Regions from separate parts of the Bordetella sp. FB-8 genome, predicted to be linked through region 3. Evidence: predicted binding sites of a transcription regulator. Region 3 holds the regulator's gene; each other region holds the start of a gene.
The links. The regulator HrcA, encoded in region 3, represses chaperone genes, less so after heat shock. The targets are predictions, from matches to a motif close to TTAGCACTCNNNNNNNNNGAGTGCTAA.

Region 1 (6,951 bases), 1.7 Mb from region 3:
ACGTAGGGATCCATGACGATAGGCTCCACGTGCAGATCGCTGTGCTGAAAGCCTAGCGTGGTCAACGCGAACAGACAGTAGCGGTCCAGAACGTTGTCGGTGACCCGGCGCCCCGTGTCGTCGATGATCTGTATGCGTATGTTGGGGAAGCGCATGCGAAAGGCCTCCAGGGCCTGAGGCACGACGGAGAAGGCGGCACTACTAAGAGTCGAAATGCAGATCGCACCATGTTCGCCTCGACCCTGCCGGACACTGTTGAACACGGCGTCGTCCAGAGCGGAAATCAGCGGCGTGGCCGATTCGTATAGGCAGCGCCCCGCCTCGGTCAAGGCCACGGAGCGCGTCGTGCGGTCAAGTAGCCGCACCCCGAGGGAATCTTCCATTTCCTTGATGCGGCGACTTACCGCGGAGGGCGACAAGTGCAGACGTTCTGCAGCGGTGTGAAAGCTGCCCAGCCGCGCGATTTCAAAAAAAGCGTGCAGGTCGTCGAGACTGTAATTAATGCTCATAGGAGAATAGTTATTCAGATTTAATTGATTGTATGCATCAATTGCCCTGCTTACAATTCGCGGCCAATAGGAGGTAAGACCATGCCAGTCGTGACTTTGACCGTGGCCGATGCACCGCATTATTCGCCCCAACAGTTCGATCGATTCGTCGAGTGCGCCGAGCAACTCTGCCTAGAAGTACTGAAGGCTGATGCCAATAAAGTTCAGATTCAGGTCATCGGCGCAATCCATCCCCTGCACGGCAGAGCAGCTTATCTGTCGGTGCAATACCGCAATAGTGCGCATCGGGCCGATGCCGTCATGCAACGCTTTATGCAAGAGCTGGATGCGCTGTGCAGGAATGCCCTGGGCATCGACTGCACGCGCATTCGTTGTTTTCCACAGGAAAGCCATCAGCTCTATGCGAGGAACTGAGCGCCATGGCCTTGAACTTGAAAGGACTGGTGAGTTTTCACATCGGCGGAAAAAGCGCGCAGATATCGGACCGACCCGTTCAGAGCCGGCGTCTGGCACAGGGGGCGTCTTCGCGACCGGTGGATCCGAACGGCGATTACGAGACCGGGCAGATGTACGTGCAAGGGTATTTGCAGGCACAACCCCGCCATCCGTTTCCGGTCCTCTTGTGGCATGGCGGCGGCATGACAGGTGTGAATTGGGAAACAACGCCCGATGGGCGTCCAGGCTGGCTGCATCGCTTCCTGGAGGCCGGGTTCGATGTCTATGTCAGCGATGCGGTGGAACGCGGACGTTCTGGCTGGAACAGCTTCCCAGAAATCTACAAGGACGAGCCCCTGTTTCGCAGCAAGAACGAGGCCTGGCAAATGTTTCGGTTCGGCACTTCGCAGGGCTATGCAACAAACCCCGATCAACGTCGACCACATCCAGGCGTCCAGTTCCCGGTCAATGCATTTGATCAATTCGCCAAACAATGGGTGCCTAGATGGGCCGGGCATGAAGACATCACCATGCAGGCCTACTTGGCGCTTTTGCGTCGAGTGGGACCTTGCTTTGTAATCGGACATAGCCAGGGCGGTGGCTTCGCATTGAAGGCCGCCCGGCAAGCCCCCGAGTTCGTGCGCAAAGTGGTGGCAATCGAGCCATCGGGCGCGCCGGATCACGATCCCGCGATTTCCGGGCTTCCCCCTCACTTGGTGGTATGGGGAGACTACATCGCGGGTCATGTCACGTGGCAGACATATCGCCATACCGTCGACGGTTATGTCGAGAGATTGCGCGACACAAAGACCGCAGTGAGCGTTCTAGATTTGCCCGAACAAGACATTCGGGGCAATACCCACTTCGTGATGCTGGACAGGAATGCCGATCTAATCGTCCGGGATGTCATCGCCTGGTTGACCACGGCTTGATCCCGATAGACAACAAAAATACAGGAGACAAATATGGTGCTCGTCGCCGCGGTAATGATTCTTGCCACGCTGGTTCTGCTGATGAGCAGCCGCGCGGCTCCCGTTGTGGTGTTCGTGTTGGTCCCCCTTGTCATGGCCGCGATTGCGGGCTTCCCACCCACCACGATTTTCAAGTTTTCCGTGGCGGGCATGAACTCGGTCTCTCCGATCGTGGCGCTGTTCGTTTTCGCGATTCTCTATTTCAGTTTGATGAGCGAGCAAGGCCTGTTTGACCCGCTGGTACGGGCGGTCGTCAGGAAAGCAGGCGCCAACCCATCCCTGGTAATGATGACTACGGTTCTGGTCACGGCGATCTGCCATTTGGATGGCGCGGGCGCCACGACTTACGTCGTTACCATTACTGCTTTCCTGCCCATCTATCGTCGATTGAAAATCAATACCCTGCACTTGCCGATGATTGCAGGAATGACCGCGGGCATTATGAATATGCTGCCATGGACGCCCGCGACGCTACGCGCCGCCAGCGTCCTCAAGACCGATCCCGTATATCTATGGCGTCCATTGTTGATTCCGCAACTGATCGGTCTTGTGGCCACCATGACCCTTGCATGGTGGCTAGGAAGGAAGGTCCGCCCCACCGAGCCCATCGATGCCGCCGATGCGCAATCCGGACTCAAGTCGAGCTTGACGGTGCCGAAGTTGCGGTACATCTTTAATCTAAGCCTGACGGCTGCAGTCATCTTCTGCCTCGTCGCGTTCCCGCGCCTACCTGGTGTATTGGTTTTTATGGTGGGGCTGGCCCTTGCATTGCTAGTCAATTATGGCGGGGCGAAAGATCAAATGGATATGATCAAACGCCATGCTTCAGAGGCTTTGTTGCTGGCGGCGGTATTGTTTTCCGCCGGGATATTTCTCGGGGTGCTGACGCACAGCGGCATGCTGGATCAATTGGCCAATGCTCTCGTGTCGGTCATGCCCGCCGCCTTGGGGCCCTATGTCCACCTGGTCCTGGGTGTCTTCGCCGCACCGATCGGTATGGGAATCGGCTCGGATGCTTACTACTTCGGGATCCTCCCCATCGCCGTGAAAATGGTGACGCCGTACGGTATTTCACCGGAATCCGTGGCACACGCCATGATGATTGGCGAAAACGTTGGCTTCGCCATCAGCCCGATGGTCGGCAGCGCGTATCTTGCCGCGGGGCTTGCCGAGGTTGACTTCGGACAACACCTGCGCCACGCATTTTTTTACACCTGGGTTATTTCCTGGGTGGTGTTGCTAGCCGCGGTCGGTACGGGCGCCATCCAAATCTAGGCCTGCAGGATCGTGTCACTGTACAAAGCCACAAGCGGGTCGTGCGTAAGCACGCCTCAGGGGTTCGGTCAGCGCTTGTACAACCAGCAGACGGTCGAACGGGTCTTTGTGATGATGAGGATGGGATCCGGAGGCCGAGGCACCCAAGCGGCAACGCCTCTTGAAGCTCTCATCTAAGTCGAAATTCAATTCTCGGATTTATTTTGTTACATTTTTTCTAGACTAAATGCCCTTCGGAGTGACTAATTTTTGGGTCGAAAAGGCCGATTCAAGGAAGATATTTCATCTCTTAAAATCGGCCGGGAAACCGCATGAAATAAGGATCTAGCACTTGGGGACAGTTCTATTTTCAATGAAATAAATTCCAACTTGAGTGAAATTCGACAAAAGATTCGACCGTAAGAATTCTGCCCCCCTCTTGAACCTTCCCGTCCTGCCCCTATAATTAGCACTCGTCATCGGTGAGTGCTAACACCTCCCGTCGCCTTCTGGCTCCAGGAAGTCTGCCTCCCGTGTCACCCGCACCAATCCCATTGGCTTTTCTTTTACAGAATTAGGAGTTCCAAATGGCCCTGCGTCCCCTGCACGATCGCGTGATCGTGAAACGCCTGGACAACGAGCGCAAGACTGCCTCAGGCATCGTCATCCCCGACAGCGCCGCTGAAAAACCCGATCAAGGTGAAGTCCTGGCCGTCGGCCCCGGCAAGAAAACCGAAGACGGCAAGGTCCTGCCGGTCGACCTGAAGGTCGGCGACAAGGTGCTGTTCGGCAAGTACGCCGGCCAGAGCGTGAAGGTCGATGGCGACGAAGTGCTCGTCATCCGCGAGGACGAAGTCCTCGCCGTGATCCTGTAATTTCGCTTTAACCCGAATTCAAATAAGGAAGCTGAGAAATGGCTGCCAAACAAATTCTGTTCGGCGATGACGCACGCGTGCGCATCGTCCGTGGCGTGAATATCCTCGCCAACGCCGTCAAGACCACCCTGGGTCCCAAGGGCCGCAACGTCGTGCTCGAACGCTCGTTCGGCGCCCCGACCGTGACCAAGGACGGCGTGTCCGTTGCCAAGGAAATCGAACTGAAGGACAAGTTCGAGAACATCGGCGCCCAACTGGTCAAGGACGTCGCCTCCAAGACCTCCGACAACGCCGGTGACGGTACGACCACCGCCACCGTGCTGGCCCAGGCCATCGTTCAGGAAGGCCTGAAGTACGTCGCCGCCGGTTTCAACCCCATCGATCTGAAGCGCGGTATCGACAAGGCTGTCGCCGCCGCCGTGGTTGAACTGCAGAAGATTTCGAAGCCGGTCACCACCAGCAAGGAAATCGCCCAGGTCGGCTCGATTTCGGCCAATAGCGATGCCTCGATCGGCCAGATCATCGCCGACGCGATGGACAAGGTCGGCAAGGAAGGCGTCATCACCGTCGAAGACGGCAAGTCGCTGGAAAACGAGCTGGACGTCGTCGAAGGCATGCAATTCGACCGCGGCTACCTGTCGCCCTACTTCATCAACAACCCCGACAAGCAAGTCGCCACGCTGGACAGCCCCTATGTCCTGATCTACGACAAGAAGATCAGCAACATCCGCGATCTGCTGCCCGTGCTGGAACAAGTGGCCAAGTCGAGCCGCCCGCTGCTGATCATCGCCGAAGACGTCGAGGGCGAAGCCCTGGCGACCCTGGTGGTGAACAACATCCGCGGCATCCTCAAGACCACCGCCGTCAAGGCGCCGGGTTTCGGCGACCGCCGCAAGGCCATGCTGGAAGACATCGCCATCCTGACCGGCGGCACCGTGATCTCGGAAGAGACCGGCCTGTCGCTCGAGAAGGCGACCCTGGCTGAACTGGGCCAGGCCAAGACCATCGAAGTGGCCAAGGAAAACACCACGATCATCGACGGCGCCGGCGACAGCAAGAACATCGAAGCGCGCGTCAAGCAAGTTCGCGTGCAGATCGAGGAAGCCACCTCCGACTACGACCGCGAGAAGCTGCAAGAACGCGTGGCCAAGCTGGCCGGTGGCGTTGCCGTGATCCGCGTCGGTGCTGCCACCGAAGTCGAAATGAAGGAAAAGAAGGCCCGCGTCGAAGACGCCCTGCACGCCACGCGTGCCGCGGTGGAAGAAGGCGTTGTGGCTGGCGGCGGCGTGGCCCTGCTGCGCGCCAAGCAAGCCATCACCGGCCTGCAAGGCGACACCCCCGACCAGAACGCCGGCATCAAGCTGATCCTGCGCGCGGTTGAAGAACCCCTGCGCACCATCGTCACCAACGCCGGCGAAGAAGCCAGCGTGGTGGTGAACAACGTGCTCAACGGCAAGGGCAACTACGGCTACAACGCCGCGACCGGTCAGTACGTCGACCTGGTCGAGCAAGGCGTGCTGGACCCGACCAAGGTCACCCGCACCGCTCTGCAGAACGCCGCTTCCGTCGCCAGCCTGCTGCTGACGGCCGAAGCTGCCGTGGTCGAGCTGGTCGAAGACAAGCCCGCTGCTCCCGCCATGCCCGGCGGCGGCATGGGTGGCATGGGCGGCATGGACTTCTAAGCAAGTCCGTCCGCGCTGCCAGGGCAGGCGTCCAGCCTGCCCCCTTCGAGGTTTTTCTTCTACGCCTCAAAAGTTGGAGCATCCAGCTTTTGAGGCGTTAGTCATTTTGGAAAGCCGATACCAGTCGCACCGATGGAAATGCATGCCGACAACATGACTTCATGTAATGCCGGCTCCAACAATTTCGGCGTTGTCACCACGAAATAGGTTCACATATAGTCGATCCAGCCTGTCAAACCAGAACACTGTGAGCGGATGGTGTCCATAAGGGGCAAGGCGTACTGAAGACAAATCCCCCCTTCAACAGAATCAAGGAGCGATCGTGAGCAAATTGCAGAATTTCCCCTTGAAGGCCATGACAATCGCATCGGTCGCAGTTGGATGCATATGTGCCGCGCCTGCCGTGTACGCCAGCGGCAAGATTACCTTCGTGTCGCAAGGCGGCGTATATCAGGAAGCCCAGACCAAGGCGATTCTGGATCCCGCGGCAAAGCTGCTGGGCATCACCATCGTGCAGGACAGCATTCCCGACGCCTGGCCGCAAATAAAGGCCCAGGGGACGACAGGCAAACCCATCTGGGATGTCGTCGACACACCCATGTCCAACTGTCTGCGTGGAGGCCGGGACGGGCTGATCGAGAAGCTGGATTTCTCGAAAATGCCGAATTCGGCTGCCATACCTGCGAAGTACCGCACGCCCTATTCCGTTCCCTACGAGTTCTACTCGACCGTAATCGCCTATAACAAAAAGACGCTCAAGAAAATTCCGCACAGCTGGGCGGACTTCTGGGACGTCAAGGATTTCCCCGGCACGCGCGCGCTGCGCAACGATCCTACGACGGTATTGGAGGCTGCCCTGCTGGCCGACGGCGTCCCGCGCGACAAGCTCTATCCGCTCGACGTGAATCGCGCATTCAAAAAACTGGCGCAAATCAAACCGCATATTGCGGTCTGGTGGACCTCCGGCGGCCAGTCAGCCCAATTGCTGCACGACGGCGAAGTCGACATGGAAATGATCTGGAACGGCCGAGCCAGCGCGGTCATGAAAGACAATCCCGACATTGCCTTCACGTACAACGACGGCATCTTGCAGAACACGCAGCTTTGCATCTTGAAAAACGCGCCGAATCTCGCCAATGCGGTGCGCTTTGTCGATACCGCGGTTTCCCCGGATCTTCAGGCGAATTTTCCGAAATACATTGACTACGGCCCCGGCAACCCGGCC
Region 2 (6,951 bases), 1.2 Mb from region 3:
TTGTGGGCAATCATGCGGTAGGGGTGGGCCAGCGGCCAGGCGGGGAAGGTGTTGGTCGAGAAGCGCTGGTGCACCAGCGCCAGGGCCGAAACGGTGCGCGGGTCGGCCAGGTCGCGGTAGTAGCGCCCAACCTGGTCGGCCAGCAGCAGGCCCTTGTAGACCACGGTGCGCACCGAGGCCGAGGGCACGAAGTATTCCTTGCCGTGGGCCAGTTGCATGGCCTGGATGGCGTGGCTGGCGGTTTTGCGGATGACGTAGAGCTTGCGTTCCAGCGCGTCGGGCACCATGACGTCGGGGCCGCGGCCGATGAAGAGCTGGCGGATGACCGGTTCGACCGAGCGCACGGCGGGCGACATGGGCATGTCGGTGTCCACCGGTACGTCGCGCCAGCCCAGCACGATCTGGCCCTCGGCGCGCACCGAGCGCTCGAGCTCCTGTTCGCAGGCCAGGCGCGAGGCGGTTTCCTTGGGCAGGAAGACCATGGCCACGCCGTATTCGCCCTGTTGGGGCAGCACGATGCCGCGCTGCGCCATGTCATCGCGGTAGAGCTGGTCGGGAATCTGGATCAGGATGCCCGCGCCATCGCCCATGAGCTTGTCGGCGCCGACCGCGCCGCGATGGTCCAGGTTTTCGAGGATCTTCAGGCCCTGCTGGATGATGGTGTGGCTCTTGTGTCCCTTGATATGAGCGACGAAGCCCACGCCGCAGGCGTCATGCTCGTTGCTGGGGTGGTACAGCCCTTGGGCCGGCGGCATTCCGATGCGGCTGGCATCGATGGGCGCGGCCGGCTTAGGCGCGGCCGGCACAGGCGCGGCCGGCACGTCGGCATGGCGGGAGAGGGAGGACGAAATAGGGGGCATGGCGCGCTCCGCGTGGGGACTGCGGGAATTGTTGTCAGAAACAGTAGGGCGAAGATAGCGCGCCGGGATTCGATGTGCAAGTGCAATAAAAAGGGTATGTCCCTAAATTTTATTCCAATGGCAAGATACTTTTAAAAATGGGGACATTTATTTTTCTTTTTAAAAACAATATAGTAATCAACTCACCTTTTATGGGCGGGTGAGAAAAAGCGATTTTATACATTGATAAGACCCCATTTTATTTTGGGAATCTTCAGGGCGATAAGGCGCTTACTGCTCAGGCTTGGGTGCCTTGGCGGGCACGGTAATGGCCTGGCCGAACCACTTGGTCTGCAGTTCCGCAAGCTTGCCCTGTTGGGTGAGTTCTCGCATGGCGTTCGAGATTGCCTCGAAGAGCGACCTGGAATCGCCGTCATCGCGCATCATGTAGCCGTAATAGACCCGAGTACCGAAGCCAGGCTGGACCACGCCGAAGACGCCGGGGCTGTGACGCAGGACTTCCATGACGTCGTTGGCGGCAATGGCCACGCCGTCCAGGCGGCCGGCCTTCAGATCGGCATTGGCCAGGCGATTGTCGGCATACTCGACGATAGCGACAGGCCTGGGCAGGGTTGTGTTGAACCTTCTGAGCTCGGCCAGGGCGAAAGAGCCGCGCTGCGCACCGATTTTCTTGCCTGCGATGTCCGCGGGTTTGACCAGGCCGGTTTCGCCCTTGCGGATTTCGATCATGGTCTGGGCGCTGGAGACGGGCGGCAGGAAGCGGAAGGTTTTGGCCAGGTCGGCCGTGATCGGAGCCGGACCCCCGGCAAGGTCGAATTTCCTCGATTGCAGACCGAGCATGATCCTGGGCCAGGGCCGGTCGATCCAATCGATCTTCAAGCCCAGCTTATGGCCGATCTGCGCGAACAGGTCGACGTTGAAGCCGGCGTGCTTGCCGTCCTGGATGAAATCGTAGGGAGGGAATTGCTCTTCCGTGGCAATGTGCAGCACGCCTGCGGCCTGGGCGCGCGCCAGTGCGTCCTGGGCGCGGGCGGTGCCACCTAGCAGGGTGAGGGAAATGACGGCGGCGCAGGCGGCGACAAGGTGTTTCGGGCGACGCATTTAACGGCAAAAACTCATGTCAAAAGACCCTAAGATGCGGCCGTGCCGGGCAGCGGCTTCTTGCGGGGGCGGCCGCGATGGCCGGGCGAGACGCGGCGGCTGGCGGTGTGGGACAGGCTGGCGATAAAGGCCGGTCCGCCCAGCGCCCATTGGCCCGAGACAGCTTGTTCAATGCGCTGGGACTCGTCGCGCGAAAGGCCGTCTTGCAGCAGCTTGCGGTAATTGGCCTGGCGGTCGAAGGGCGTGTTGCCGCAGGCCCAGTAGTCGGCGTGGTCCGTCTGCCACGACGGGGCGGGCGTCTGGTGGCTGGCGCCGGTGTGGCTGCCGGCCGAGGACCAGGGCCAGGAATCCGGGTCGGACGCGCCGCCGCTGCGCACGGGGTAGGTTTCAAGCCAGATCTGGGCGCGCAGTACCCAGGGGTGGGGTTCGAGCAGGGCCGACCGGTAGCGCCCGGCGAAGACCCTGCCCCCGCGCAGGCGGGCCGCCAGGTTGCGCCCCAGGGTCTGCATCAGACGAGGCAGGCCGGATTCGTCGGCCGGAGTGGCCAGGAGCAGGATGCGGTCGGTGGCAAGGACCCAGCCATGCACGGCCACTTTGTGGCGCTGGGCCGAGTCGCCCAGCCAGCCGACGAGCTGGTTGAGAATGTCCTGCGGCGCGGGCTGGCCCGGCGCCGCCAATGGCTGGACGAAACTGGCCTGCACCAATTGGGGCAGCCCGGGAGCATACAGTCGGGGCAGACGAGCCATGAGATTTAACCTTGCAAGGGGACGCAAGAGGGTTGGGGTCACTATATTAAATAGTGCCGCTGTCGTCGATGGTCATCCGGGGGCAAATCGTGCGCAGGCGTAACAGCGCGCTGCATAAGCGGCCGCGCGCCTAGCGGGAATAACCGCTCCCGCAGGGAACTCCTACATGCTGGAAAGGTCAAATTAGCACTCGACAAAGTAGAGTGCTAACATCATTCAAATGCTTATTTCCTACCTTCAGGAGGCCACGCCATGAAAGCAGCCAGTATCGCGACGGACAGGTCCAACGCGCTGGCGTTGGCAGTGGCCAACCCGGGCGCGCTCGGCACCATTGACGCCTATATCTCGACGGTCAACCGCCTGCCGGTGCTCAGCGCCGAACGCGAAACCGATCTTGCTCGCCGCCTGCGCGATCATGAAGATCTCGAGGCCGCGCGCGAGCTCATCCTGTCGCACCTGCGCCTGGTGGTGTCGGTGGCACGTCAATATCTGGGCTACGGCCTGCCGCACGCCGATCTCATCCAGGAAGGCAACGTTGGCCTGATGAAGGCCGTCAAACGCTTCGACCCCGAACGCGGTGTGCGCCTGGTGTCTTTCGCCGTGCACTGGATCAAGGCCGAGATCCATGAATACATCGTGCGCAACTGGCGCATGGTCAAGGTGGCCACCACCAAGGCACAGCGCAAGCTTTTCTTCAATCTGCGCAGCATGCGGCCCGATGGCCAGACGCTGGCCAGCGAGCAGGTCGACCATATCGCCGAAGAGCTGAATGTGCGCCGCGAAGACGTGCGCGAAATGGAAGTGCGCCTGTCCGGCCGCGACCTTTCGCTGGAAGGCCAGGACGACGACGAGGACAGCTTTGCGCCCATCGCCTATCTGTCCGACGAAGGCCGCGAGGAACCTACGCGCGTGCTGGCCCGCAAAGCGCACACCGCCCTGGAGGGCGAGGGGCTGACCCAGGCGCTCGAGGGCTTGGATGCGCGCTCGCGCCGCATCATCGAGGCGCGCTGGCTGCAGGACGACGGCGGCCTGACGCTGCACGATCTGGCCGCCGAGTTCGGCGTGTCGGCCGAGCGCATCCGCCAGATCGAGGCGGCCGCGCTCAAGAAGATGCGCGGCGCCCTCGCGCCGGCCTGATCTTCAAGCCGCTGTAAACGCCCAAGGCGCCGCGGGTCGGCGCCTTGGGCGTTTCGCAAACCCACTATCCGCTATCCTTGAGGTTCGCATAGACAAGGAGCCTCGAGGCGCATGGACGTCGGCCTGATCGTTTTCGGCATTGCCGGCCTGCTCACGCTGGTCTGCTTCATGCCGCCTCTGGCGGCCCGCCTCAAGCTGCCGTATTCGGTGCTGCTGGCGATCGTCGGCTGCCTACTCGGCATTCTCATGCACTGGCACGGGTGGGTGCCTCCAGTGCTGGGCGATCTGCTCGCCACCATCGATCACTTCGAGATTTCGTCGGACACCTTCCTCATGGTGTTCCTGCCGGTGCTGCTGTTCGAAACGTCGCTGTCGATGAACGTGCGTCGCCTGATGGACGACCTGGGTCCCATTCTGCTGATGGCCATCGTGGCGGTGGTGGTCTGCACCATCGTGGTAGGCCTGGCCCTGAACGCGGCTTCGAACTACGGGATCATCGCCTGCCTGCTGCTGGGGGCTATCGTGGCCACGACCGATCCGGTGGCCGTGGTGAGCATCTTTCGCGAAGTGGGGGCGCCCAAGCGGCTGACTACGCTGATTGAAGGCGAGAGCCTGCTCAACGACGCGGCATCCATCGCCCTGTACTCGGTGTTGGTGGCGACGCTGGCCGGCGGCGCGATGGAACATGGCCGGCTGTCGGTGGGCGGCGTGCTGGGCGCCTTCCTGTTCACCTTCCTGGGCGGCGGGCTGGCTGGTTACATCATGGGGCGCGCGGCTTGCTGGCTGTTCGCGTTGCTGCGCGGCTTTCCCACGGCCGAGATCACGCTCACGCTCAGCCTGGCCTATCTTTCCTTCTACATCCCCGAACACTACCTGGGTGTATCGGGCGTGGTGGCCACGGTCATCTCCGGGCTGGTGGTGGGTTCGACGGGCCGCACGCGCATGTCTCCAGGCACCTTCGAACACCTGGCTCTGGCCTGGGAACAGTTCGGCTTCTGGGCCAATTCGCTGATCTTCCTGTTTGCCTCGATGCTGATTCCGCGCATGATGGCCCATGCCGGCTGGCTGGAGTTGAGCATGGTGCTGGTGGTGTTCGCCGCCACGCTGGCGGCGCGCGCCGTCGTGGTGTTCGGCCTGCTGCCGCTGCTGCGCGTGATGCGCATGAGCTCCCGGGTCAGCAAGTCCTACAAGGCTGTGATGCTGTGGGGCGGCCTGCGCGGGGCCGTATCGCTGGCGCTGGCGCTGGCGGTAATCGAGAAGGACGCCATTCCCGAATCCGTGCGACAGTTCGTGGGCGTGGCCACCACGGGTTTCGTGCTGATGACGCTCTTGATCAACGGCACGACGCTGCGCTGGCTGATCGGCATGCTGGGCCTGAACCAGCTCTCGCCCATGGAGCACAGCCTGCGCAACCAGGCGCTCATCATCGCCCTGGAAGACCTGCAGGAGCGCACCGACGAGATCGCGCGCACCGATCACATCGGCAGCGAAGCCAGCGCACGCATCCACGCCGTGTTCGATGCCAGCCTGGCCAGCGTTCAGGACGCGCAGGCGGCCCAGCTGACCGTCGAGCAGCGCGTGCGGGTGGGCCTGGCCGCTGTGGCGCAGCGCGAACAGGAAATGTTCTTCGACATTCTCAAGGCGCAGATCGTCGACTGGCGCATGGCCGAGAACCTGCTGGCGCGCGCCGAGCGGCTGGAGGATTCGATCCGTTCGCATGGGTTGCCAGGCTTGCAGGCGGCCATCGAGGCCGACGTGCGATACGGCCGCGGTTTCCGCATCGCCTTGCGCATGTACGACCTGTTCGGCTGGCAGGGCTGGCTGGCGCGCGAGCTGGCGCAACGCTTCTCCGCGCTGATGACCAAACGCTCGGTGGTGCAGCAACTCCTTAAATTCGCGCACGACGAACTCGGGCCGCTTCTGGGCCAGGAGGTGGCCCAGCGCATCGTCGACATCCACCAGCGCCGCCTGAGCCTGGTCGAGAACGCCATGCAGGCGCTTAATTTGCAATACCCGTCCTACGCGCAGTGGCTGCAGGAAAGCTATCTGGGCCGGGTGGCCCGCGAACTCGAGCGTCGGCGCTACCGCACCATGCTGGATCAGTTCCTGATCGGCGGCGAGGTGTATGCCGATCTGATGAGCCAATTGAACAGCCGCTGGCGGCATATCGACCGCCATCCGCCGCTGGACATGGAAATGGGCGCGGCCGACCTGATCAAGCGGGTGCCGCTGTTCGAAGGCCTGAGCGCCGAATCGCTGCGCGCCATCGGCCGCCTGCTGCGGCCGCGCCTGGCCTTGCCGGACCAGCCCATCTTGGGACGCGGCAGTTACGGCGCCGCCATGTGCTTCGTGGCTTCGGGCGCCGTGGCCGTGCATCTGCCGGACGGCACGGCGGTGGAGCTGGGCAGCGGAGAGTTCTTCGGCGAGCTGGCCTTGCTGGGCGAGCGGCAGGTCACGCCCAGGGTGACCTCGCTGGGCTACAGCAAGCTGCTAATGCTCTCGGCCCGGGACTTCGACGCGCTGCTGCGCCAGGATGTGGATCTGCGCGGGCGCATCGAGGTGGTGGCCAAGCAGCGCATGCGCGCCATCGAAGTGTGGAAGCAGTTCTCGCAGCAGCCTTCGCCGGACGGGGCGGCGACATAGGGCCGCGCGGCTTTGCGCGCACTGCGCTCAGTCCGTGCGCAGCAATTCCTCGACGATGACCAGGGCGGCCTCCAGCGTGAACTTGCCCGCCTCGACCAAGCCGAGGACCTCGTCCACCGGCATGGCGGCGATCTGAATGACCTCGCCGTCGCGGTTGGTCGGCCGCGCATCGGGGGCTAATACGCAGCGGCTGGCCAGCAAGTCTTCCACTTGATAACCTTCGGGCAGGCGGCGCTGCAGGCGCAGGATGGTATGCAGCGGGCCCCGGCCTTGCAGTTGCGGGGCATCCAGGCCAGCCTCTTCGCCGCATTCGCGCACCAGGGCCAGGTCCAGGCTTTCGCCGCTGCCGACCAGGCCTCCGACCAGCGTGTCCCACATGCCCGGGTCGGTGGCTTTGTCCAGTGCCCGGCGGGCAACCCACAGACGGCCGTCGGCAGTCCATGCGTTCAGATGCACCGCGCGGG
Region 3 (6,951 bases):
GGCGGATTGGGTACTCTATAAATGCGCCCGCCCGGCAAGCCTGAATACGGCCCCGGGCGGCGCTGCTTCAGTGGATTTCCCCGCGCTTGCGTGCGAGCAGATCCACCCTGCGTCTTACTGGTCGCGCTTGACTTCCTTGAAGTCGGCATCGACCACATTCTCGTCGACCGGCTTGGCATTGTCGGCCGCTTGCTGCTGTGCGGTCTGCTGCGCCTGAGCGTCGGCGTACATCTTCTCGCCCAGTTTCTGCGAGGCCTTGCCCAAGGTCTCGACCTTGGCGTCGATCTCTTCCTTGGTGCCGGTCTTGAGCACCGCTTCGAGTTCCTTGATGGCCGCCTCGATGCTTTCCTTCTCGGCCGCCTCCAGCTTGTCGCCATACTCGCCCAGCGACTTGCGCGTGGAGTGCACCAGGCCGTCAGCCTGGTTGCGGGCCTGGGCCAGTTCGGCCAGGCGGTGGTCTTCGGCCGCGTTGGCTTCGGCGTCTTTTACCATGCGCTGGATCTCGTCTTCCGACAGACCCGAGTTGGCCTTGATGGTGATCTTGTTTTCCTTGCCGGTGCCCTTGTCCTTGGCGGACACGTGCAGAATGCCGTTGGCATCGATGTCGAAGGTGACTTCGATCTGCGGCAGGCCGCGCGGCGCCGGGGGAATGCCCTCGAGATTGAACTCGCCCAGGGCCTTGTTGCCCGCGGCGATTTCGCGCTCGCCCTGGAACACCTTGATCGTCACGGCCGGCTGGTTGTCGTCGGCCGTCGAGAACGTCTGCGAGAACTTGGTCGGGATCGTGGTGTTCTTCTGGATCATCTTGGTCATCACGCCGCCCAGGGTTTCGATACCCAGCGACAGCGGCGTCACGTCCAGCAGCAGCACGTCCTTACGGTCGCCCGACAGCACCGAACCTTGAATGGCGGCGCCGGCGGCGACCGCTTCATCGGGGTTCACATCCTTGCGCGGATCGCGGCCGAAGAATTCCTTGACCTTGTCCTGCACCTTGGGCATGCGGGTCATGCCGCCGACCAGGATCACGTCGTCGATCTCCGAAACCTTTACGCCGGCGTCCTTGATGGCCACGCGGCAAGGTTCGATGGTGCGCTCGATCAGATCCTCGACCAGGGCTTCCAGCTTGGCGCGCGTAATCTTCAGGTTCAAGTGCTTGGGACCCGAGGCATCGGCCGTGATGTAGGGCAGATTGATTTCGGTCTGCTGGCTCGAGGACAGCTCGATCTTGGCCTTTTCCGCGGCTTCCTTCAGACGCTGCAGGGCCAGCACGTCCTTGGACAAATCGACGCCTTGATCTTTCTTGAACTCGGAAATGATGTAGTCGATGATGCGCTGGTCGAAATCTTCGCCGCCCAGGAAGGTATCGCCGTTGGTCGACAGCACTTCGAACTGCATCTCGCCGTCCACGTCGGCGATTTCGATAATGGACACGTCAAAGGTGCCCCCGCCCAGGTCATATACCGCGATCTTGCGGTCGCCCTTCTCGGCCTTGTCCAGACCGAAGGCCAACGCAGCCGCGGTGGGCTCGTTGATGATGCGCTTGACTTCCAGGCCGGCGATGCGGCCGGCATCCTTGGTGGCCTGGCGCTGGCTGTCGTTGAAGTAGGCCGGCACCGTGATCACGGCCTCGGTAACCTCATGGCCGAGGTAGTCCTCGGCGGTCTTCTTCATCTTGCGCAGGACTTCGGCCGACACCTGCGGAGGCGCCAGCTTCTGGTCGCGGGCCTGAACCCACGCGTCGCCGTTGTCGGCCTTGACGATGCTGTAGGGCATCAGGTCGATGTCTTTCTGTACCGCCTTCTCTTCGAACTTGCGGCCGATGAGGCGCTTGACGGCGTACAGCGTGTTCTTGGGGTTGGTAACCGCCTGGCGCTTGGCCGGCGCGCCCACCAGGGTCTCGCCATCATCCATATAGGCGATGATCGAAGGCGTGGTGCGGGCGCCTTCGGCGTTTTCGATGATCTTGACTTGGCCGCCTTCGACGACAGCCACGCAGCTATTGGTGGTGCCCAGGTCGATGCCGATGATCTTGCTCATGGTATTTCTTACCTTGATAAGTGAATACGTTAAATGGGTTGAATGCTTGGATGTCTGGTAATTAAGGGCCGATTTCGGCTTTTCAAGGCCTGTTTAGGTTCTTTACGCGCCGAGGCTGCCCTGCGTAATTCCGATGATCTCCCGGTGGGCTGCGCTTGGCCGCCCCGCGTTTGGCCGCCCCGCGCTTCGGATTCCTCCGGGCCCTGGGTTCGAACCCGTTTACTGGCCCGCGGAAACCACCACCAGCGCCGGGCGCAAGGTGCGGTCGGCAATGGCGTAGCCCTTTTGCAGTACCTGAACCACGGTATTGGCGGGCTGCTCGGCGGGCACCGAGGAAATGGCCTGGTGCTGATGCGGATCGAATTTGTCGCCCTGAGCCGGCGCGATTTCCTTGAGCAGATTGCGCTCGAACGCGCTGGCGAGTTGCCTGAGGGTCATCTGAACCCCTTCGCGCAGTGTTTCGACGGTCTGGTCGGTCTGAGCCAGGGCGGCTTCCAGGCTGTCCTTGACCGGAACCAGGCCTTCGGCGAAGGATTCGATGCCGAACTTGCGGGCCTTGCTCACGTCTTCCTGGGCGCGCCGGCGCACGTTCTCCGCCTCCGCCATGGCGCGCAGCACCTGATCCTGCTGGGTCTGCAGGGCGGATTGGACGGATTCCAACTCAGCGCGCAGGGTGTTCAGCTCGGTTTGCAGATCGTCCCCTGCTTGGGTTGCAAGGCTGGGATCGATCGGCTCTTGGGGTGCCGTCATGGGGTCCTCCGGAAGAAAATGTTACGAATACCTATCTCGACCATATGGAGATGGGTTCGCGGATTTCAAGGGCCTGACTCTGCCTGGCGTAAAGCGGCAACCGAAGGTCGCAGGACGCCATCGGCGCCACGCAGTCAGGTCTGCAGCTGGCGTTGCACCAGCCGCGCCATTCCATCCAACCAGGTCGGATCATCATTGAGCGCGGGGATGTAACGGAACTGCTTGCCCCCGGCCTCGATGAACGCTTCCCGGCAGAGCTGGTCGATCTCCTCCAGCGTCTCGAGGCAGTCGGCCATGAAGCCTGGACATACCACGTCCACCGATTTGACCCCCTCACCGGGCAGGGCCTGCAAGCGCGGCAAGGTATAGGGTTCGAGCCAGCGTTGCGCGCCGAAACGGCTCTGGAACGTGACCTCGGAGCGGGATTCGATCAGACCCAGACGCTGGCGCAGCAGCGCAGCGGTTTCCAGACAGTGGCGGTAGTAGGGATCGCCACGATCGATCATGCGCCGCGGCAGGCCGTGAAAGCTCATCAGCAGCTTGTCCGGATGTCCGTGGTCCTGCCAGTGCCGGGCGATGCGGCCGGCCAGGGCATCCAGGTAAGCGGGATCCTCGTAGAAGTGCTCAATGACGCGCGGCTTGGACACCAGCCCCAGGGGTCCGACTTGCGCCATCACGGCATCGACGACCGAGCCGGTCGTGCTGCCCGAGTATTGCGGATACAGCGGCAGCACCACGATGCGTTCGCACCCGGCCGCACGCAGCGCCGCCATGGCATCGGCGATGGCAGGCCGACCGTAGCGCATGGCAAGCTCGACGCGGACATCCAGCCCGCTGGCCGCCAGCCGCTCGGCCAGTCCGTCGGCCTGGCGGCGGCTGTAGACCAGTAGCGGCGAGCCGCCTTCCAGCCAGATGCCGGCGTAGCGAGGAGCCAGCCTTTTGGGACGGCTGCGCAGTATCACGCCGTACAGAATGGGCAGCCACAGCAGCCGCGGCAGCTCGACCACGCGCTGATCGGACAGGAACTCGGCCAGATACTGCCGGATGGCATGCGGCGTCGGCGCCTCGGGCGTACCCAGGTTGACGACCAGCACGCCCATACGGCCGTTCGGGGGTCGGTGGATTTGCGAAGGATCAGCGGACACGACGATTCCTGTTGAGCGTGCTAGTTGTTGCTGAGCGCGTTCGACAGCAGACGCGCGGTGATGTCGACGATGGGTATCACCCGCTCATAGGCCATGCGCGTGGGTCCGATCACGCCCAGCGTTCCGACCACTTTGCCGTCCACTCCGTACGGGGCCGTGATGATGGAGACATCTTCCACGGGCATGAGCTGCGAATCGCCGCCGATGTATATCTGCACGCCTTGCGCGCGGCGGGACATGTCCAGCAGCTGCAGCAGGTCGGTCTTTTTCTCGAACAGCGAGAACATCTTGCGCAGGCGGTCCATGTCAGAAGCGATGTCGGTCACTTCGAGCAGCTTGCGTTCGCCTGAAATCACCATCGCATCGCCGTCGTCGGCCGCCTCGGCGCCCGCCTCGACAGCAGCCTGCATCAGCCTGGAAATGTCCTCGCCCAACTGGGCCAGCTCGGTGGAAAGGGTGCGCCGCACCGCCTCGAAAGACTTGCCCGAGAAATGCACGTTGAAAAAATTGCCCGCCTCGATCAGATCCGCCTCGCTGTAGTCGCGCTGCATGGCCAGGATGCGGTTCTGCACGTCGCCATCGGGCGTGACGATGATCAGCAGCACGCGCCTGTCGGAAAGGCGTATGAATTCGATGTGGCGAAACACCTGAGAACGCTTGGGCGTGAGCACCACCCCGGCAAACTGCGTCAGGTTGGACAGCAGCGCCGCGGCCGCATTGACCGCCCGGGCCGGTTCGGTCATGGGCAGCATATCGGCCACTTCGTGTCCGTAGCTAGGTTCGAGCTGGTAGGCGCGCACGGCCAGCAGCGTGTCGACGAACATCCGATAGCCGCGGGGCGTGGGAATGCGGCCGGCCGAGGTGTGGGGACTATGGATCAGCCCCTGGTCCTCAAGATCGGCCATGACATTGCGGATGGTGGCGGGCGACAGGTCAAATACCTTGGAAAGCGTGCGCGACCCTACCGGCTGCCCATCGGCGATGTAGCGTTCGATAAGAGCTTTCAGCAATGCGCCCGCGCGGTCGTCCATGCCCCTATTTTAAGGAAAGTTTGCGAGTCGGGGGTTTTTTTCTCCCTATGCGCGGCGGACCGCGACTTTATAATCGATCCACCCGCTACGTCGACGGAATAATAAAAGGCGCGAAACACGATGCACTTTCCAACCATCGCCCTGATCGGCAGGTACCAGGACAGCGGTCTGGACGGCCCGCTGCGCGCGTTGGCGTCGATGCTGACCCGGGCGGGCCGCGCAGTGCTGATCGAGACCGAGACGGCCCGCAATACCCAGGTACACGAGTACCCGGTGGCCACCCTCGAGGAAATCGGCAAGACCGCCTCACTGGCCGTGGTCATGGGCGGGGACGGCACCGTGCTGGGGGTCGCCAGGCACCTGGCGCCCTACAGCGCGCTGATCGTAGGCATCAACCACGGCCACCTGGGCTTCATCACCGACATCTCCCTGCCCGAAGCGCACACCGCGCTGGCCCAGATGCTGCACGGTAATTACCGCATCGAAGAGCGCATGCTGCTGACCGCCAGCATCTGGCGCGGCAGCCAGCAAATGTACGCCGCCACGGCGCTGAATGACGTTGTCATCAACCGCGCCGGCCGCGGCGGCATGATCGAAGTGCATGTCGAGCACAACGACATTTTCATGTACTCCCAACGCGCCGACGGCCTGATCATCGCCACGCCTACCGGATCGAGTGCCTATGCTCTGTCGGCCGGCGGCCCGCTGCTGCACCCTGGCCTGAACGCCGTGGCGCTGGTGCCGGTCGCGCCGCAGACCCTGTCAAACCGCCCCATCGTTATCCCCGGCGATGGCGTACTCAAGCTCTCGCTCACCGCCGTCGGGCGCGGTCAGACGGGCGCTAACGTGCACTTCGACATGCAATCCTGGTCCGACCTTCAGGTGGGCGATTGCATCCGGGTACAGCGTGCGCCCTGGAACATCCGTTTCGTGCATCCGCAAGGCTACAGCTATTTCTCCACCCTGCGCCGCAAGCTGCACTGGAACCTGATGCCGCACGACACCGAACCCGGCGCCAAGCTCGGATAGCCCCTACCCATGCTACGCACCCTGCATATCCGCGACTTCGTCATCGTCGAACAGGCCGAAATCCACTTCGATGCCGGTTTCACCGTCTTCTCCGGTGAAACCGGCGCCGGAAAATCGATACTCATCGACGCCCTGGCGCTGGCGCTGGGCGAACGCGGCGATGCCGGCGTGCTGCGCGAAGGCGCGCAACGGGCCGACATCACCGCGCTGTTCGACACGCCCGAGGCGCTGACGGGCTGGCTGGCTGAGCGAGAACTCGACGCCGGGCCGGAACTGGCGCTGCGCCGCGTCGTCGACGCCCAGGGCCGCAGCCGCGCCTATCTCAACGGCAACCCGGTCACCGTGGCGCTGCTGCGCGAGCTGGGCGAACACCTGGTGGACATCCACGGCCAGCACGCGCACCAAAGCCTGATGCGGCCAGACGCCCAGCGCGACCTGCTCGACGCCCACGGCGGGCACGCCCCATTGCGCCAGTCAGTGGCACAGGCCTGGAAGCAATGGCGCGCTCTGCTCAAGCAGCTCGATGCCGCCGAGCACGATGCCGGCACCCTGGCCGCGGAACAGGAGCGGCTGCGATGGCAGGCTGACCAACTCGACAGCCTGAATCTGGCGCCCGGAGAATGGGACGCCCTGCAGACCGAGCAGACCCGGCTGGCCCATGCCCAGTCGCTGCGCGACGGCGCCACCCAGGTCATCGAAGCGCTGGACGGCGAGAACGGCTCGGCCCGCCAGCGCATCGGCCTGGCCATGCATCAAACCCAGCAGATGCTGCGCCACGACCCCAGCCTCACGAGCTTGGCACAGGCACTGGAGTCGGCCGATATCGCCATAAACGAAGCCGTGTCCGACATGAACAGCTATGTCGACCGGGTCGAACTCGACCCACAGCGCCTGGCCGAGATCGAGGCGCGCATGGGCGCCGCCTTCGATCTGGCCCGCAAGTTCAGAACCGAACCCGG

Region 1: H143_RS0109605 (co-chaperone GroES) is a predicted target of HrcA. The motif match lies at 3,636-3,662, and genes of this name have one in related genera.
Region 2: rpoH (RNA polymerase sigma factor RpoH) is a predicted target of HrcA. The motif match lies at 2,891-2,917, and genes of this name have one in related genera.

The regions. Positions count from the first base shown of each region.
Region 1 covers NZ_KB907784.1:2,003,081-2,010,031, reverse strand. Annotated here, with positions in the region: gene H143_RS0109625 (LysR family transcriptional regulator) at 1-509, opposite strand, end outside; gene H143_RS20355 (hypothetical protein) at 591-923, shown strand; gene H143_RS0109615 (alpha/beta fold hydrolase) at 929-1,876, shown strand; gene H143_RS0109610 (CitMHS family transporter) at 1,910-3,190, shown strand; gene H143_RS0109605 (co-chaperone GroES) at 3,757-4,044, shown strand; gene groL (chaperonin GroEL) at 4,083-5,726, shown strand; gene H143_RS0109595 (ABC transporter substrate-binding protein) at 6,082-6,951, shown strand, end outside.
Region 2 covers NZ_KB907784.1:1,538,866-1,545,816, forward strand. Annotated here, with positions in the region: gene H143_RS0107380 (glutamate synthase-related protein) at 1-755, opposite strand, end outside; gene H143_RS0107385 (transporter substrate-binding domain-containing protein) at 1,131-1,961, opposite strand; gene H143_RS20190 (hypothetical protein) at 1,991-2,707, opposite strand; gene rpoH (RNA polymerase sigma factor RpoH) at 2,960-3,844, shown strand; gene H143_RS0107400 (cation:proton antiporter) at 3,956-6,487, shown strand; gene H143_RS0107405 (NUDIX domain-containing protein) at 6,515-6,951, opposite strand, start outside.
Region 3 covers NZ_KB907784.1:332,865-339,815, forward strand. Annotated here, with positions in the region: gene dnaK (molecular chaperone DnaK) at 115-2,037, opposite strand; gene grpE (nucleotide exchange factor GrpE) at 2,257-2,787, opposite strand; gene hemH (ferrochelatase) at 2,922-3,887, opposite strand; gene hrcA (heat-inducible transcriptional repressor HrcA) at 3,953-4,963, opposite strand; gene H143_RS0101645 (NAD kinase) at 5,084-5,992, shown strand; gene recN (DNA repair protein RecN) at 6,002-6,951, shown strand, end outside.